Regions from separate parts of the Delftia sp. WSY_7 genome, predicted to be linked through region 1. Evidence: predicted binding sites of a transcription regulator. Region 1 holds the regulator's gene; the other holds the start of a gene.
The links. Region 1 encodes FNR, which switches genes on or off when oxygen is low (the NO sensors DNR and NnrR bind a similar motif). Its sites were predicted from a motif close to TTGATNNNNATCAA; they were not measured.
Positions count from the first base shown of each region.

Region 2: ACF8ME_RS12795 (diiron oxygenase) is a predicted target of FNR. The motif match lies at 4,143-4,156, and genes of this name have one in related genera.

Region 1 covers NZ_JBICLB010000001.1:133,477-140,850, forward strand. The annotation lists gene ACF8ME_RS00685 (sulfite exporter TauE/SafE family protein) at 1-612, opposite strand, end outside; gene hemN (oxygen-independent coproporphyrinogen III oxidase) at 618-2,000, opposite strand; gene fnr (fumarate/nitrate reduction transcriptional regulator Fnr) at 2,162-2,881, shown strand; gene ACF8ME_RS00700 (hypothetical protein) at 2,963-3,250, opposite strand; gene ACF8ME_RS00705 (FixH family protein) at 3,433-3,747, opposite strand; gene ccoG (cytochrome c oxidase accessory protein CcoG) at 3,805-5,259, opposite strand; gene ccoP (cytochrome-c oxidase, cbb3-type subunit III) at 5,337-6,254, opposite strand; gene ACF8ME_RS00720 (cbb3-type cytochrome c oxidase subunit 3) at 6,282-6,419, opposite strand; gene ccoO (cytochrome-c oxidase, cbb3-type subunit II) at 6,431-7,063, opposite strand; gene ccoN (cytochrome-c oxidase, cbb3-type subunit I) at 7,083-7,374, opposite strand, start outside.
Region 2 covers NZ_JBICLB010000033.1:139,352-146,725, reverse strand. The annotation lists gene ACF8ME_RS12810 (benzoate/H(+) symporter BenE family transporter) at 1-632, opposite strand, end outside; gene ACF8ME_RS12805 (PLP-dependent aminotransferase family protein) at 824-2,365, shown strand; gene ACF8ME_RS12800 (serine hydroxymethyltransferase) at 2,396-3,676, opposite strand; gene ACF8ME_RS12795 (diiron oxygenase) at 4,184-5,146, shown strand; gene ACF8ME_RS12790 (2Fe-2S iron-sulfur cluster-binding protein) at 5,143-6,222, shown strand; gene ACF8ME_RS12785 (glutamine amidotransferase) at 6,274-6,978, shown strand; gene ACF8ME_RS12780 (antibiotic biosynthesis monooxygenase) at 7,073-7,374, shown strand, end outside.

The DNA.
Region 1 (7,374 bases):
CAGGCGCTGGCGGCCCAGCCGCCACAGCCAGGGGCCGGCCACCAGCCACAGCCCGCTGCCCACGCCAAAGGCCACCATGGCCGATGCGCCCTGCAAGGGGCCACCGCTGAGCGCGGCGACCAGCACGGCCGAATACAGCAGTCCGCAGGGCATGAGCGCCCAGGCATAGCCCGCCGCCAGCGTGCCGCCAGGGGCGGACACCCAGGGCTGCACGCGCCGCCAGGCGGCGCGGCCCGCAGACTCCAGCCAGGCGGGCTGGCGGGCCTGCACCATCATGGCCAGGCCCCAGGCCATCACGGCGACATGGGTCAGCGTCCAGAACGGCTGCAGCGCCGTGGTCTGGCTGGTGAGCCAGGACAGGCTTTCCATGGCCAGCGCCGAGGCAGCGCCCAGGCTGGCATAGCCGGCCAGCCGCCCGCTATGGAACAGCGCCGTGCGCAGCCACAGCCGGCTTTGCAGTCCATGGACGGCGACCACCTGCCCACCACCCTGTACCGTGCCCTGCCCCGCCCCGCCCGTGACCACGCCGCAGGGCGCGGCGCACATGGCAAGGCAATGGGGCCCGCCGACGAGCCCCATGATCAAAGCGGTCCAGAGCAGCGACAACAGCATGGGGCCTAGATGATCCTCGAAAACCGCGCCCGGTTCTTGTCGGCCTGCAGATATCGGTCAAACAGCATGGCCACGCCACGCACGAAGTACCAGCCCATGGGCGTGACCTGGAATCCCTCGTCGCTGATCTGCACCAGCCCCTTGGCCTGCAGGTCCTGAAGCGCCGCCAGCTCGGGGGCGAAGTACTCGCGAAAGCCCAGCAGCCAGGCCTGCTCCATGGGCTCGAACAGCACGGCGCCCTGGCACATGATGGCCATGATGACGGCGCGCCGCACCAGATCATCGCGCGACAGTGCCAGGCCGCGCACCACGGGCAGGTGGCCGGCGTCGATGGCGTCGTAGTACTCCTCCAGCGTCTTGGCGTTCTGGCTGTAGCTGGCCCCCACCTTGCCGATGGCCGACACGCCCAGCGCAATCAGGTCGCAGTCGGGCTGGGTGCTGTAGCCCTGGAAGTTGCGATGCAGCCGGCCCTGGCGCTTGGCCACGGCCAGCGCGTCCTCGGGCAAGGCGAAGTGGTCCATGCCCACGTAGACATAGCCGCCCTCCATGAAGGCCGCGATGGAGCGCGAGAGCATGGCCAGCTTGTCGGCGCCCTGGGGCAGGTCCTCGGCCGCGATGCGCCGCTGCGGCTTGAAGCGCTCGGGCAGGTGGGCATAGGCATAGAGCGCGATGCGGTCGGGCCGCAGCGCATTGACCTGGGCCAGCGTGCGCTCGAAGGACTCGGGCGTCTGCTTGGGCAGGCCGTAGATCAGGTCCACGTTGATGGAGGCAAAGCCCAGCTGCCGTGCCGCTGCCACCAGCGCGAACACCTGCTCGGCCGGCTGCACGCGGTGCACGGCGATCTGCACCTGTTCGTCGAAATCCTGCACGCCGAAGCTCAGGCGGTTGAAGCCCAGCTCCTTGAGCACGGCCAGGCGTTCGACGCTGACGGTGCGCGGATCGACCTCGATGGAGTATTCGCCGCCCGGCTCCAGCTTGAAATGCTCGCGCAGCAGGGCCATCAGCGTGCGCAGCTCATCGTCCGAGAAGAAGGTGGGCGTGCCGCCGCCCAGGTGCAGCTGGCTGACGGCCTGGCCCTTGCCGCAATGGGCCGTGTGCAAGGCCATCTCGCGCGCCAGGTAGTCCAGGTAGACGGCCGCGCGATCGTGGTGGCGCGTCACGATCTTGTTGCAGGCGCAGTAGTAGCACAGCGACTCGCAGAACGGCACATGCACATACAGCGACAAAGGCATGGCTCGCGCTGCGGTACTCGATTTGCGGTGCTCAAGTGCCAGGATATAGTCTTCAGCACCGAAAGCCTCCACGAAACGATCGGCCGTGGGGAACGAGGTGTATCGGGGCCCCGGTACGTCGAAGCGACGCAGCAGCTCTGGGGTGACAGCGGTCATGGGTTTTTTCCTCTAATGTCGTCCACTGTGCCGCAGCCCATTGGCCGCGTCCTTGACTCATATCAAGAGTTGTTCGCGGCAGTGCTGCGACAATTTGATCCAACTCATCGCCATCCACGAGGTCACCGCCGGCGCACTGCTGCGCCGCTGATGTTTACTCCATGAACCTTCAGACCATCAAAGCATCCTGTTCCAATTGCAACCTGCGCGAGCTGTGCATGCCCATGGGCCTGGATGCCGAGCAGATGCAGCGCATCGACGACATCGTGGCCACGCGCCGCAAGGTCAAGCGCGGCGGCCTGCTGTTTCGCAACGGTGAGTCCTTCACCTCGCTGTACGCCATCCGCACGGGCTTCTTCAAGACCTGCGTGGCCACCGAGGACGGGCGCGACCAGGTCACGGGCTTTCAGATGGCCGGCGAGATCATCGGCCTGGATGGCATCGTCAACGACCACCACACCTGCGATGCGGTCGCGCTGGAAGACGCCGAGGTCTGCGTCATGCCCTTCGACAAGCTGGAGGACCTGTCGCGCGAGGTCACGGCCCTGCAAAACCATGTGCACAAGGTCATGAGCCGCGAGATCGTGCGCGAGCATGGCGTGATGCTGCTGCTGGGCAGCATGCGTGCCGAGGAGCGCCTGGCCGCCTTCGTGCTCAACCTGGTGCAGCGCCTGCACGCCCGGGGCTTTTCCAAGTCGGAACTGGTGCTGCGCATGACGCGCGAGGAAATCGGCAGCTACCTGGGCCTGAAGCTGGAGACGGTGAGCCGCACCTTCTCGAAGTTTGCCGAGGAAAACATCATCGAGGTGCGCCAGCGCCATCTGCGCATCCTGGACACGGACGCGCTCAAGCGCATCGTCAACAGCCAGCAGTGCCAGTGAGGCCGCAAGGCCCCGCCCCCCGGCAATGAACAAGGCCCGCTGTCGCGGGCCTTGTTCATTGCCATTGCAGTGCACGCAGGTTCAATCGCGCCCCAGGCCCTGCATGGCCAGATTTGGGTCCGGCTCGGAGACCACGCCGTCGTTGAGATCGTGCGTGGAGCGTCCCAGCATGGTGGTCATGAGGCTGGACAGCATGGTCACGCCCCAGAAGGCGAAGAAGGCCAGCGTGTAGATTCCCTGCCGCGACCAGCCCAGGTCGCCGAGCCAGTGCAGCTCCAGCGGGTCCACGAAGGCGAATACCAGCATCTCCATCACGGCGGCGGCCAGAAAGGCCGGCCAGGCAATCCACATCCAGCGTTGGGCCAACATCAGCGATCTCCTTGAGCTGTCGAGGGGTGGCTTTCATTGTGCGCGCCGCCCTCGCACCGTGCCAAGCCCTGCGCACCCTGCACTGCCTGTAGGAAACCCTTGGCCCTCGCGCATGCTGGAGATGCCATCCACCATACAAAAAAGGCCGCGACTGCGGCCTTGTGCACGGCATTTTCCTGCGTTCAGCGGTCCGTGGGATGGTCCTGCGCGGGCGTGGCCGCGTGGTTGCGGCCGGTGACCGCGGGCGCCAGGCTCTTGGGCACTTCGCGCACGCCATCGGCACGCTCGTTGATGGTGATGCCATTGCGGTAATAGTCAGGATCGATCACGGGATCGGCGCCATTGATCGCAATGACGGCCGTGACCACGCCGGCCACCACGACGGCGGCCGGGCCGGCCACCACGAGCCAGACATGGGCGAACTTCCACCAGGGCTTGCCGGCGTCCGGATGCGAAGGGGCCGTGGCGGGCGCGGAGACTGCGGGACTGGAAGACATGGATAACCTCTTTCTTTCAAACAGCCGGCGCAGCCTGGGCGGTGCCGGCCAGACATATCACCGGGGCACCAGGAAGACGGCCTTTTCGGACGCGCGTCCCGCGCCTGAATGCACGGCATCGATATCGAAGAATACGGTGTGCGAGCCCGGCTCGGCGGAACCGTAGGGAATCTGCAGCCGCGCCGCAATGCCGCGCGTCTCGGCAGGGCCGACCTCGACCTCCTGCTCGGACGCCAACTCCAGCCCGTCGAGGCCATGGGCGCTGATGCGGTAGCGCTGGGCCTGCTCGGTGGCATTCATGATCTGCAGGCGGTAGACATTTTCCAGCTTGCCGCCCGCGACGATGCGCGACAGCGACGCCCGGTCGCGTATCACGTCGACCTTGACCGACTGGCGCAGCGCCAGGCTCACGATCATGGCCATGCTCAGGCCGATCAGCACGGCCGAGTAGACCAGTACGCGCGGACGGAAGATGCGGCGCAGCACCTGGGCCCGCCGCCACATGCCGGCCATGGCGTTCTGCGTGGTCAGCCGGATGAGGCCGCGCGGATACTCCATCTTGTCCATGATGGAATTGCAGGCGTCTATGCACAGACCGCAGCCTATGCATTCGTACTGCAGGCCGTTGCGGATGTCGATGCCCACGGGGCAGACCTGCACGCACATCTTGCAGTCGATGCAGTCGCCCAGGCCCTGGGCCTTGTAGTCCACCTTCTTGGTGCGCGGCGCGCGCGGCTCGCCCCGGCCCGTGTCGTAGCTGACGATCATGGTGTCGCGGTCGAACATGGCGCTCTGAAAGCGCGCATAGGGGCACATGTACTTGCAGACCTGCTCGCGCATGTAGCCGGCGTTGCCATAGGTGGCGAAGCCGTAGAACAGCACCCAGAAGACCTGCCAGCTGCCCTGCAGCGCCAGCAGCTCGCCGCCCAGCTCGCGGATGGGCACGAAGTAGCCCACGAAGGTGAAGCCGGTCCACAGGGCAATGGCAATCCACAGCAACTGCTTGAGCGACTTCTTCCAGAGCTTTTCAAAGGTCCAGCCGTTCTTGTCCAGGCGCATGCGCGCGCTGCGGTCGCCCTCGACCTTGCGCTCCACCCACATGAAGATTTCGGTGTAGACCGTCTGCGGGCAGGAAAAGCCGCACCACAGGCGACCGGCCACGGCCGTGAACAGGAACAGCGCCAGCGCCGAGATGATCAGCAGGCCCGCCAGGTAGATGAAATCCTGCGGGTACAGCACCAGCCCGAACAGGTAAAAGCGCCGCGCACCCAGGTCGAACAGCACCATCTGGCGCTGCCCCCATTCCAGCCAGGGCAGGCCATAGAAAACCAGTTGGGTGAGAAACACCAGAGCCCATCGCCAGCGTGCGAAGACACCGCTGATGGAGCGCGGGTAGACCTTCTTCTCGGACTCGAACATCGACACCAGCTGGCCCGGGTCCGGGTCGGCAGGCGTGATCGGAATGACTTTGCGGGGAGGCTTCCCGGCATCATCCCCGTTCTCGGGCTTCATGGTGGGTTCCTTGATTTTTTGGAATATCTGAAAACTCAAAAGGCAAAAAGGCGGCGCCGCAGCGCCGCCCCCTGTCCTTATTGACGGACTGCGCCGTCTTTGTGCGACATGCCCCAGACATAGGAGGCAAGCACCGCGATCTGCGCCTCGGTCAGCTTGTCCTTCTGGGCAGGCATCTCGTTGTGCTTGCCGTTGTTGATCATGGCCGTGATGGCGGCCTCGCCCCAGCCGTGCAGCCAGATGTCATCGGTCAGGTTGGGCGCGCCCAGGGCCTGGTTGCCCTTGCCGTCCATGCCATGGCAGGCGGCGCAGGCCGTGAACTTGGACTTGCCCAGCGAAGCCTTGAGCGAGTCGTGCGGGCTGCCCGACAGGCTCAGCACATAGTGCGAGAGGTTGCGCACATCATCGGGCGTGCCGACGGCAGCGGCCATAGGCGGCATGATGCCGATGCGGCCCGCCGTGATGGTTTCCCTGATCTTGTCGGGCGTGCCGCCATGCAGCCAGTCGCCATCGGTCAGGTTGGGGAAGCTCTTGCCGCCGCGTGCATCCGAGCCGTGGCACTGCGCGCAGTTGTTCATGAACAGGCGCTCGCCGATGGCCATGGCCTGGGGGTCCTTGGCCATGTCTTCGGTGCTCATGCTCGTGAACTTGGCGTACAGCGGCTCCAGGTCCGCGCGGGCCTTGGCCATCTCGTTTTCATAGGCACCCAGCTGCGTCCAGCCCAGCTTGCCCGCGAACGAGCCCAGGCCCGGATAGGCCGCCAGGTAGGCGAAGCCGAACACCGAGGTGATGATGAACAGCCACATCCACCACTTGGGCATGGGGTTGTTCAGCTCGCGCAGGTCCTCGTCCCAGACGTGGCCCGTGGTGTTGTCGGCCGAGGGGACCACCTTCTTGCGTGCGGTGAGATACAGCAGCAGCAGGCAGCCGATGATGCCGCCCAGCGTGATCGCCGTGACATAGATCGACCAGAAGTTGTTTACGAAATCGCTCATGGGAAGTTCTCGTTCTGGTGGAGGGACTCAGTCTTGCTCGAACGGCAGCTGGGCGGCCTCTTCGAAACGGGCCTGGTTGCGGCGGGCGAACGCCCACCACCAGATACCGATGAAGCAGGCCAGAGAGGCCAGCGTGGCCACGATGCGCATGGTGGTGATGTCCATGTCGCTCTCCTTTACTTGACCGAACGGCCCAGCACCTGCAGGTAGGCGATGACGGCGTCCATTTCCGTCTTGCCCTTGACCTGCTCGGCGGCGCCGCTGATTTCCTCGTCGCTGTAGGGCACGCCCACCTTGCGCAGCGCGCTCATGTGCTGGGCGACCACGGTGTCATCCACCTTGTTCTTCTCCAGCCAGGAGTAGGCAGGCATGTTGGACTCGGGCACCACGTCGCGCGGGTTGTTCAGGTGGATGCGGTGCCATTCGTCGCTGTACTTGCCGCCCACGCGGTGCAGGTCGGGACCCGTGCGCTTGGAACCCCACTGGAAGGGGTGGTCGTAGACGAACTCGCCAGCCACCGAGTAGTGGCCGTAGCGCATGGTCTCGGCGCGGAAGGGGCGGATCATCTGCGAGTGGCAGTTGTAGCAGCCCTCGCGCAGATAGACGTCGCGGCCCATCAGCTGCAGCGGCGTGTAGGGCTTGAGGCCCGCCACCGCTTCCGTGGTCGACTTCTGGAAGAACAGCGGAACGATTTCCACCAGGCCGCCGACGGCGACCACCAGCAGGGTCAGCACGATCAGCAGGAAATTGTTGGTTTCCACCTTCTCGTGGGAAAAGCTCTTGGGAGCGCTATGGTTGTGATCGGACATGAGTAATGCTCCTAGACGCTCAGGCGTGGGCCACGACGGCAGGCACGGCCACCTTCACGGAACGGCCGGAGATCGCGGTCTTCCAGGTGTTCCACAGCATGACCAGCATGCCGCCCAGGTACAGCAGGCCACCGGCCACGCGGATCACGTAGAACGGATAGCTGGCCTTGACGCTTTCGACGAAGGTGTAGGTCAGCGTGCCATCGGGATTGACGGCGCGCCACATCAGGCCCTGCATCACACCGGCGATCCACATCGCGGCGATGTACAGCACGATGCCGATGGTGGCCATCCAGAAGTGCAGTTCGATG
Region 2 (7,374 bases), on a different contig from region 1:
CGCGTGAACACGGGCGCCGCGAATTGCAGCTGCAGCCCGGACAGGTCCACACGGTCCTGCGCCAGCAGGAACGCCAGGCCCAGCGCCAGGATGCCGACCACCGCATAGCGCGCCGTGAGCCGCTTGAGCAGAACGTAGGCCACGATCAGCAGGCCGGACAGCACCGGGTCCACGCTCATGCCGCCAAAGGCCTTGATGCCGAACTGCAGCAGGATGCCCGCCAGCAGGCCCGAGGCCACGCCGGGCGGAATCAGCCGGATCACGCGCTCGAACCAGCCCGACAGTCCCAGCACCACGAAGGCCGCGGCCGACACCACATAGGCGCCCACGGCCTCGGCATACGGCGTGGTGGCCAGGGCCGTCACCAGGAAGGCGGCGGCCGGCGTGGACCAGGCCGTGATGATGGGCTCGCGCGAGAGCCAGCTGAGCACCAGCCCGGTGACGCCCACGCCAATCGAAATCGACCACACCCACGAAGCCGTGAGTTCCGGGCTCAGGCCGGCCACCTTGGCGGCCTGGAACACCAGGATGAAGGTGCCGCCGTAGTTGACGATGACCGAGATCAGCCCGGCCACCACGGGGTGGATGAGGTCGCTGAAGCGAAGGGGTGAGTGTGTGTCTGATGAAGGCATGGTCTTCTCGTTTTCCTTGGGGGTTGGATTCCTGGCTGTCTGGGGAAAGGGGTATTTGAGCGCCGAAGTGGACTGAATGATCCATACACTTCGCTCTCTTGTTGCAGACCACTTTGCAATGGGCGCGCAGCATTTGCGTCAGTACAATGGCCTGCCAAAGAGGTGCAATGAGATGAAAGGCGGCAGACCGCATGAGCAAGACCTTCGAGCTTGAGACCCTGAAGATCCGCATGGGAGATGCCGACCTGCGCCAGCTGGACCTGCACCAGCGGGTGCAGCGCGCCATGCGTGCGCTGATCCTGGATGGGGCGCTGCTGCCGGGCCTGAAGCTGCCGGCCACGCGCTCGCTGGCCGACTCGCTGGGCATTGCCCGCGACACGGTGGAGAACGCCTACACCCAGCTGCACCGCGACGGCTTCATCGTGCGGCGCCAGGGATCGGGCAGCTATGTCTCCGAGACCATCGGCACCGAGCTGCGGGGCCGGGCGGCGCGGCGCGGCCGCTTGCCCGAGCACGAGCGCAGCGCCCATGCGGCCGGTGCTGCCGGTGCTGCCGGTGCTGCCGGTGCCATAAGGGCAGGTGCCGGCCTGAGCCGGCGCGGCCAGGCCATCGTCGATGGCGGCGGCATCGCCGACCAGCAGACCATTCGGGCCTTTGCCACCGGCCTGCCCGAGACGCGCACTTTTCCCACCGATGTCTGGGAGCGGCTGCAGCGGCAGGCGCTCAAGGACTACCGGGCCAGCGTCCTGCTGCACGGCGACCCGCAGGGCGCCGAGCCGCTGCGCAAGGCCATTGCCACCTACCTCAACCTGGAGCGCGGCGCCAAGGTGGACGCCGGGCAGATCTTGGTGCTCAGCAGCACGCGGCAGGCGCTGTTCCTGTGCGCGCAGCTGCTGGTGGATGCGGGCCGGCCCATCCTGCTGGAGAACCCGGGCTACTTCGGCGCCCGCAAGGCCTTCGAGTCGGCCGAGGCCAAGGTCCTGCCCATCGACGTGGACGCGCAAGGCATTCGCACCGACCTGCTGCACGCCGACCGCAGCGGCGCCACCTGCGTCTATGTCACGCCATCGCACCAGTACCCCACGGGCGTCACCATGCAGCTGGAGCGGCGGCTGGACCTGATCCGCTGGGCATTCGAGCGCGGGCGCTGGATCATCGAGGACGACTACGACAGCGAATTCCACTACGACGGCATGCCCACCGCCTGCGTGCAAGGCCTGGACAAGCACGCGCGCACCATCTACATCGGCACCTTCGGCAAAACCCTGTACCCGGGCCTGCGCATGGGCTACATGGCCTTGCCGCAGGAGCTGGTGCGCGCCTTTGTCCAGGCGCGCAGCATCATGGACGGGCACACGCCCCAGATCCAGCAGTTGACGCTGGCGCGCTTCATGGAAGACGGCCACTACAACTCCCACGTGCGGGCCATGCGCAAGCTGTACGCGGGGCGGCGCGAGGTCATCCTCGAATCCATAGGCAGGCACCTGGCCGGCATCGTCACCGCGCCACGGCCCCAGGGCGGCATGCAGGTGCCCTGCCTGCTGGAGCCCGGCTGGTCCGAGGAAGACACCATCCGCCGCGCCGCCGCGGCGGGCGTGCTGCTGCAGGGGCTCAGCCGCCTGTACGCGGGCGAGCAGCGGCAGCCGGGCTGGCTGCTGGGCTATGCCTCGCTCACGGCCTACGAGATCGAGGCCGCCGTGCTGCGCCTGGCCAACGCGCTGCGGAAAAACTGACAGGTTGGGAGGCGCTGGACGCTGCATGCCTCAATAGGGCAGGGGAAAGCGCCCGGTCAGGTCGGACACGCCTTCGTGGATGGACTTGAGCGTGCGCGCGTTCATGGTGCCGCTGCGTATGCCGCCCAGCGTGGCAAGAATCATGTCGCCGATCTCGCGGAACTCGTCGGCGCCCATGCCGCGCGTGGTGCAGGCCGCGCTGCCCACGCGGATGCCCGAGGTCACCAGCGGCCGCGCGCCATCGCCGGGCACGGCGTTCTTGTTGACCGTGATGCCGATCTGCTCCAGCGCCGTTTCGGCGGCCTTGCCCGTCAGCTCCCAGGGGCGCAGGTCAATCACGCCCAGATGGCAGTCCGTGCCTGCGGACACCACGGACAGCCCGCCCTGCGACAGCCGGTCGCACAGCACGCGGGCGTTGTCCACCACGGCCCGCGCATAGGTACGGAAGGCGGGCTTGAGCGCCTCGCCCAGCGCCACCGCCTTGGCCGCCACCACATGCATCAGCGGCCCGGACTGCAGGCCCGGAAACACGGCGGCGTCTATGCGCCTGGCGATCTCGGCGTCGGCCGAGAGGATCATGCCGCCGCGCGGCCCGCGCAGCGTCTTGTGCGTGGTGGTCGTGGTCACATGGGCGTGCTCCACGGGCGAGGGGAACACGCCCGCGGCCACCAGCCCCGCCACGTGCGCGATGTCGGCCATGAAGATGGCGCCCACCCGGTCGGCAATGCGCCGGAACTCGGCCCAGTCCATCTGCCGTGAATAGGCCGAGCCTCCGGCAATGATGAGCCTGGGCCGCTCCTTCAGCGCAATGCGCCGCACCTGGTCCATGTCGATGAGTTGGGAGCGGGCGTCCACCTCGTAGCTGATGGACTGGAACCACTTGCCCGACACGCTCACGCTGGAGCCGTGCGTCAGGTGCCCGCCCGAGCGCAGGTCCAGCCCCATGATCTTGTCGCCGGGCTCCAGGAACGCCAGGTACACGCCCTGGTTGGCCTGGCTGCCCGAGTGCGGCTGCACGTTGGCGTGCGCGCAGCCGAACAGCGCCTTGGCACGCGCAATGGCCAGGTTCTCCACGGCATCGGCATTGGCGCAGCCGCCGTAGTAGCGCACGCCCGGATAGCCCTCGGCGTATTTGTTGGTCAGCACCGAGCCCTGCGCCTCCATCACCGCGCGGCTCACGAAGTTTTCAGAGGCAATCAATTCAATCGAACGCGCCTGCCGTGTCCGCTCGGCCGCTATGGCGTCCCAGGCCTCGCTGTCCGCGTGTTGGAGTTCCAGGGAATTGATTCTGGGGAGCGATAAATCGTCCATGTCGCATTGGCTGTCTTGGAGGCGCTGAAGCACGGGAATCGGCAGCGCCCGGGTTATGGAAGGATTTGGAAACCAGGGCGCATCGGTAATGGGCAGTCTACAAAGTGCAGCGGCCTTGATTCCGACCATGTTTGAGCGGGTGAGCAGACCAATTAAGGTGGCATGCCAATGTAAACCGTTGAAAAAAGCGGTCTGGTTCATTGACGAAAATAGGTCTGTTTGAATCCACGCTCTCTCCATAGAATTCGCCGCCAGACGTTGAAAGTCATGAGACCCAATACCGCCAGGAATCATCCGCAATCTGCAGTCGGGGAGATTGATTCAAGGTGGAATATGACAGAGTGAAGAAATCCATGACAACGTATCTGCCATCTGCAGCGTCAATTGCAGTGCCATTTGCGGTGCCATTTGCGGTGCCATTGGTGATTGCGGCAGATGGAGAAAGCGGGGGGAGGGAATAGGCGATTTGACTCAGATCAATCAAGTTCAATCACACGGAGTTGAAAAATGAATCTCGATATCTCTCGGACAAATGACGCCGTGCGCGATGCGCTCAAAAAGCTGTCCCTGCTCTGGAAGTCAAGAGCGGCCGTGAATCAGGACCTGCCTGATTACTGCGGCTTGGCGTTCGACCCCGCCCGGCAGGACTTCACCGCCTCGCTGCTGCCGTTTCGCGATCACCAGGCATGGGTGGAGGCGCCACAGCACCTGCGCGACCAATGCCTGTCCTACGCCTGGGGCATCTACAACCTCAAGACCATCTACATCGAGTGCAACGTGGTCACGCCGGCCTGCGAGGACATCATCAAGACCCCGCCGCCCAGCGCCAACCGCGCGCTGCTGCAGGACGTCATGTCCCAGGCCCTGCTGGACGAGGCCCTGCACACCCGCATGTCCATCATGGCCTGCAACTACATCTACGAGATGCGCGGCCTGGCGCCGCTGGACTACGCGGACTTCAACCTCGTCGGCTGGCGCAACGGCGTGCTGGCGCAGTGCGGCGCGGAATGGGAACGCCGCCTGGCGCGCTTCGCCATTGCCTGCGCCAGCGAGACCCTGATCACCGACTACCTCAAGACCATGGCCGAGGACCGCAGCATCCAGCCCATCTGCCACGAGGTCACGCGCACCCACGCCGTGGACGAATGGAGCCACTCCAGCGTCTTCAGCTCGGTGGCCACCGACATCGTCCAGGGCCTGAGCAACCGCGAGCGCAGCTACCTGCGCTCCATCATCCTCAAGACCGTGCAGATGTTCGCCAACAACGAACTGGGCGCCTGGTCCACCGTCTTCACCATGGTCGGCATGCCGCATGCGCGCGACATCCTGCACGACGTGGGCGACAGCAACGAGATCGGCGTCTACACCGACTCGGTGCAAAGCCTGATCGACCGCATCGGCCTGGCGGGCCGCAACCTGGGCGGCAGCGTGGCGCTGGTGTCGTCGGTCCTCGAGGAGATGCAGGCATGAGCGCCGCCCTCCAGGCAGGCAGCATGCTCGCGCGCTGCGCCGCGGCACGGGCAGAGGCGGGCGGCGTCATGGTCTACACCCTGCGCGTGCAGGGCGCCTCGGCGCAATTCCTCGGCGGCCTGCGGCCCGGCCGGCATGTGGCCGTCGAGCATGCCGACGCCAGTGGCACCATGCAGCAGCGGCTGTACTCCATCACCCGCTACGAGCCCTGCAGCGAGCACGACGGCGCCGGCCAGTTCGACATTGCCGTCAAAAGCTCGGGCCGGGGCAGCGTCTCCGACCACATGCATGCGGTGCTGCGCGCAGGCTCCACGCTGCCGCTGGGCGGCGTGGCCGGCGACATCACGGCCGACCTGGTGCTGGGCCTGGACTGCCTGGTCATGCTGGCCGGCGGCATCGGCCTGACCCTGCCGCTGGCGCTGCTGCGCGAACTGGACCGGCTGCGCCAGCAGGGCCGGCGCGTGCCCCGCACCACGCTGCTGCTGTGCTTTGCGCGCATGGCCGACATTCCGTTCCTGCAGGAGCTGCAGCAGCTGTGCGAAACGGCCCCCTGGTTCGACCTGCGTATCCACATCACGCGTGAAGACATTGCCGCCCACGGGCCCTTCGTGCCGGGCCGCCCCTCGCAGCAGTCCCTGCTGGCGCTGGGCCAGCCCCAGGCCGTCGTCATCTGTGGCGGCCACGCCTTTGCGCAGACCTTTCGCGAGCATGCGCGGGCCTGCTTTCCCGGTGCCATACAGCATATCGAGGCCTTCACGCCGCCTGCCGCATCCACCGCCCAGCCAGGCGAGACCGCGCAGGCATGCCAGCTGCAGATCGCGCACAGCGGGCAGATTGTCGAAGCCGCGTCCGGCAAAAGCCTGCTGGAGATCCTGGAAGGCGTGGGCATTGCCATCCGCAGCCAGTGCCGGGCCGGCATCTGCGGCAGTTGCCGCATCCGCATCACGGGAGGCAGTTCACGGCTGGAGGCGGACTTTTGCCTCAGCGACAGGGAAAAGGAAGCCGGCTATGCCTTGGCCTGCTGCACCTTCCCCTCGGCAGGCCATATCCACGTCGATCTCAAGCCCGGCGCCTGACGGGCTCCGCACGTTCCAAGCCAACCTCCTGTATCCACCTGAGTTCCTCCCATGAAAAAAGCCGTCGCGCTGCGCCACATCCACTTCGAAGACCTGGGCACCCTGCATACCGAGTTCGCCAGCCGCGGCTACGAAGTGCAGTACGTCGATCCCAGCATCGGCGAGCTTGACACCCTGGACCTGGGCCGTGCCGACCTGCTCGTCGTGCTGGGCGGCCCCATAGGTGCCTATGACGAGGCGCTTTATCCCTTCGTCGCCCAGGAGCTGGCGGCCGTGCGCCGCTGGCTGGACAGCGGCAAGCCGCTGCTGGGCATCTGCCTGGGCGCGCAGCTCATTGCGCGCGCGCTGGGCGCCAGGGTCTACCCGCTGGGCGTCAAGGAAATCGGCTTTTCGCCGCTCACGCTCACCGACGCCGGCCTGGCCTCGCCCTTGGTCAAGCTGGACGGCGTGCCCGTGCTCCATTGGCATGGCGACCAGTTCGACATTCCCGAAGGCGCCGTGCACCTGGCCGGCACCGCCATCGGCGCCAACCAGGCCTTTGCCGTGGGCCCGCAGGTGCTGGGCCTGCAATTCCATCTGGAGGCCGACGCGGCCCGGCTGGAGCGCTGGCTGGTCGGCCATGCCTGCGAGCTCGGCATGGCCCAGGTGGACCCGCGCACCCTGCGCGCCGATGCTCAGAAATACGGCGGCCTGCTGACCCTGGCCGCGCGCGATGTGCTGGCCGCCTGGCTGACCCACCTGGAGCGCAGCCGCTGAACCTGCGGCGCCGCCCATTCACCCATTTCCCCCCACGCCGGAGCCGCGCTGCGCGGCGCCGGAATCTCTGTTCCCGAAAAAAGGAGAGTTGAAGATGGTTGTCGTACTGTTCGAACTGCAGGCCTTGCCCGGCCAGAACCAGACCTATGTGGACCTGGTCAACAAGCTCACCCCCATGCTCAAGCCCATGGAGGGATTCATCTCCGTGGAGTGCTTCCAGAGCACGCTCAACCCCGAGAAAGTCATGTCCGTCACCACCTGGCGCGACGAGGAAGCCGTCGTCCAGTGGCGCAACGTGGAAGCCCACCTCAGCGCCCAGCGCGCCGGCCGCGACAAGATCTTCAAGGACTACCGCGTGCGCGTCACCCAGGTGCTGCGCGACTACGGCCTGAATGA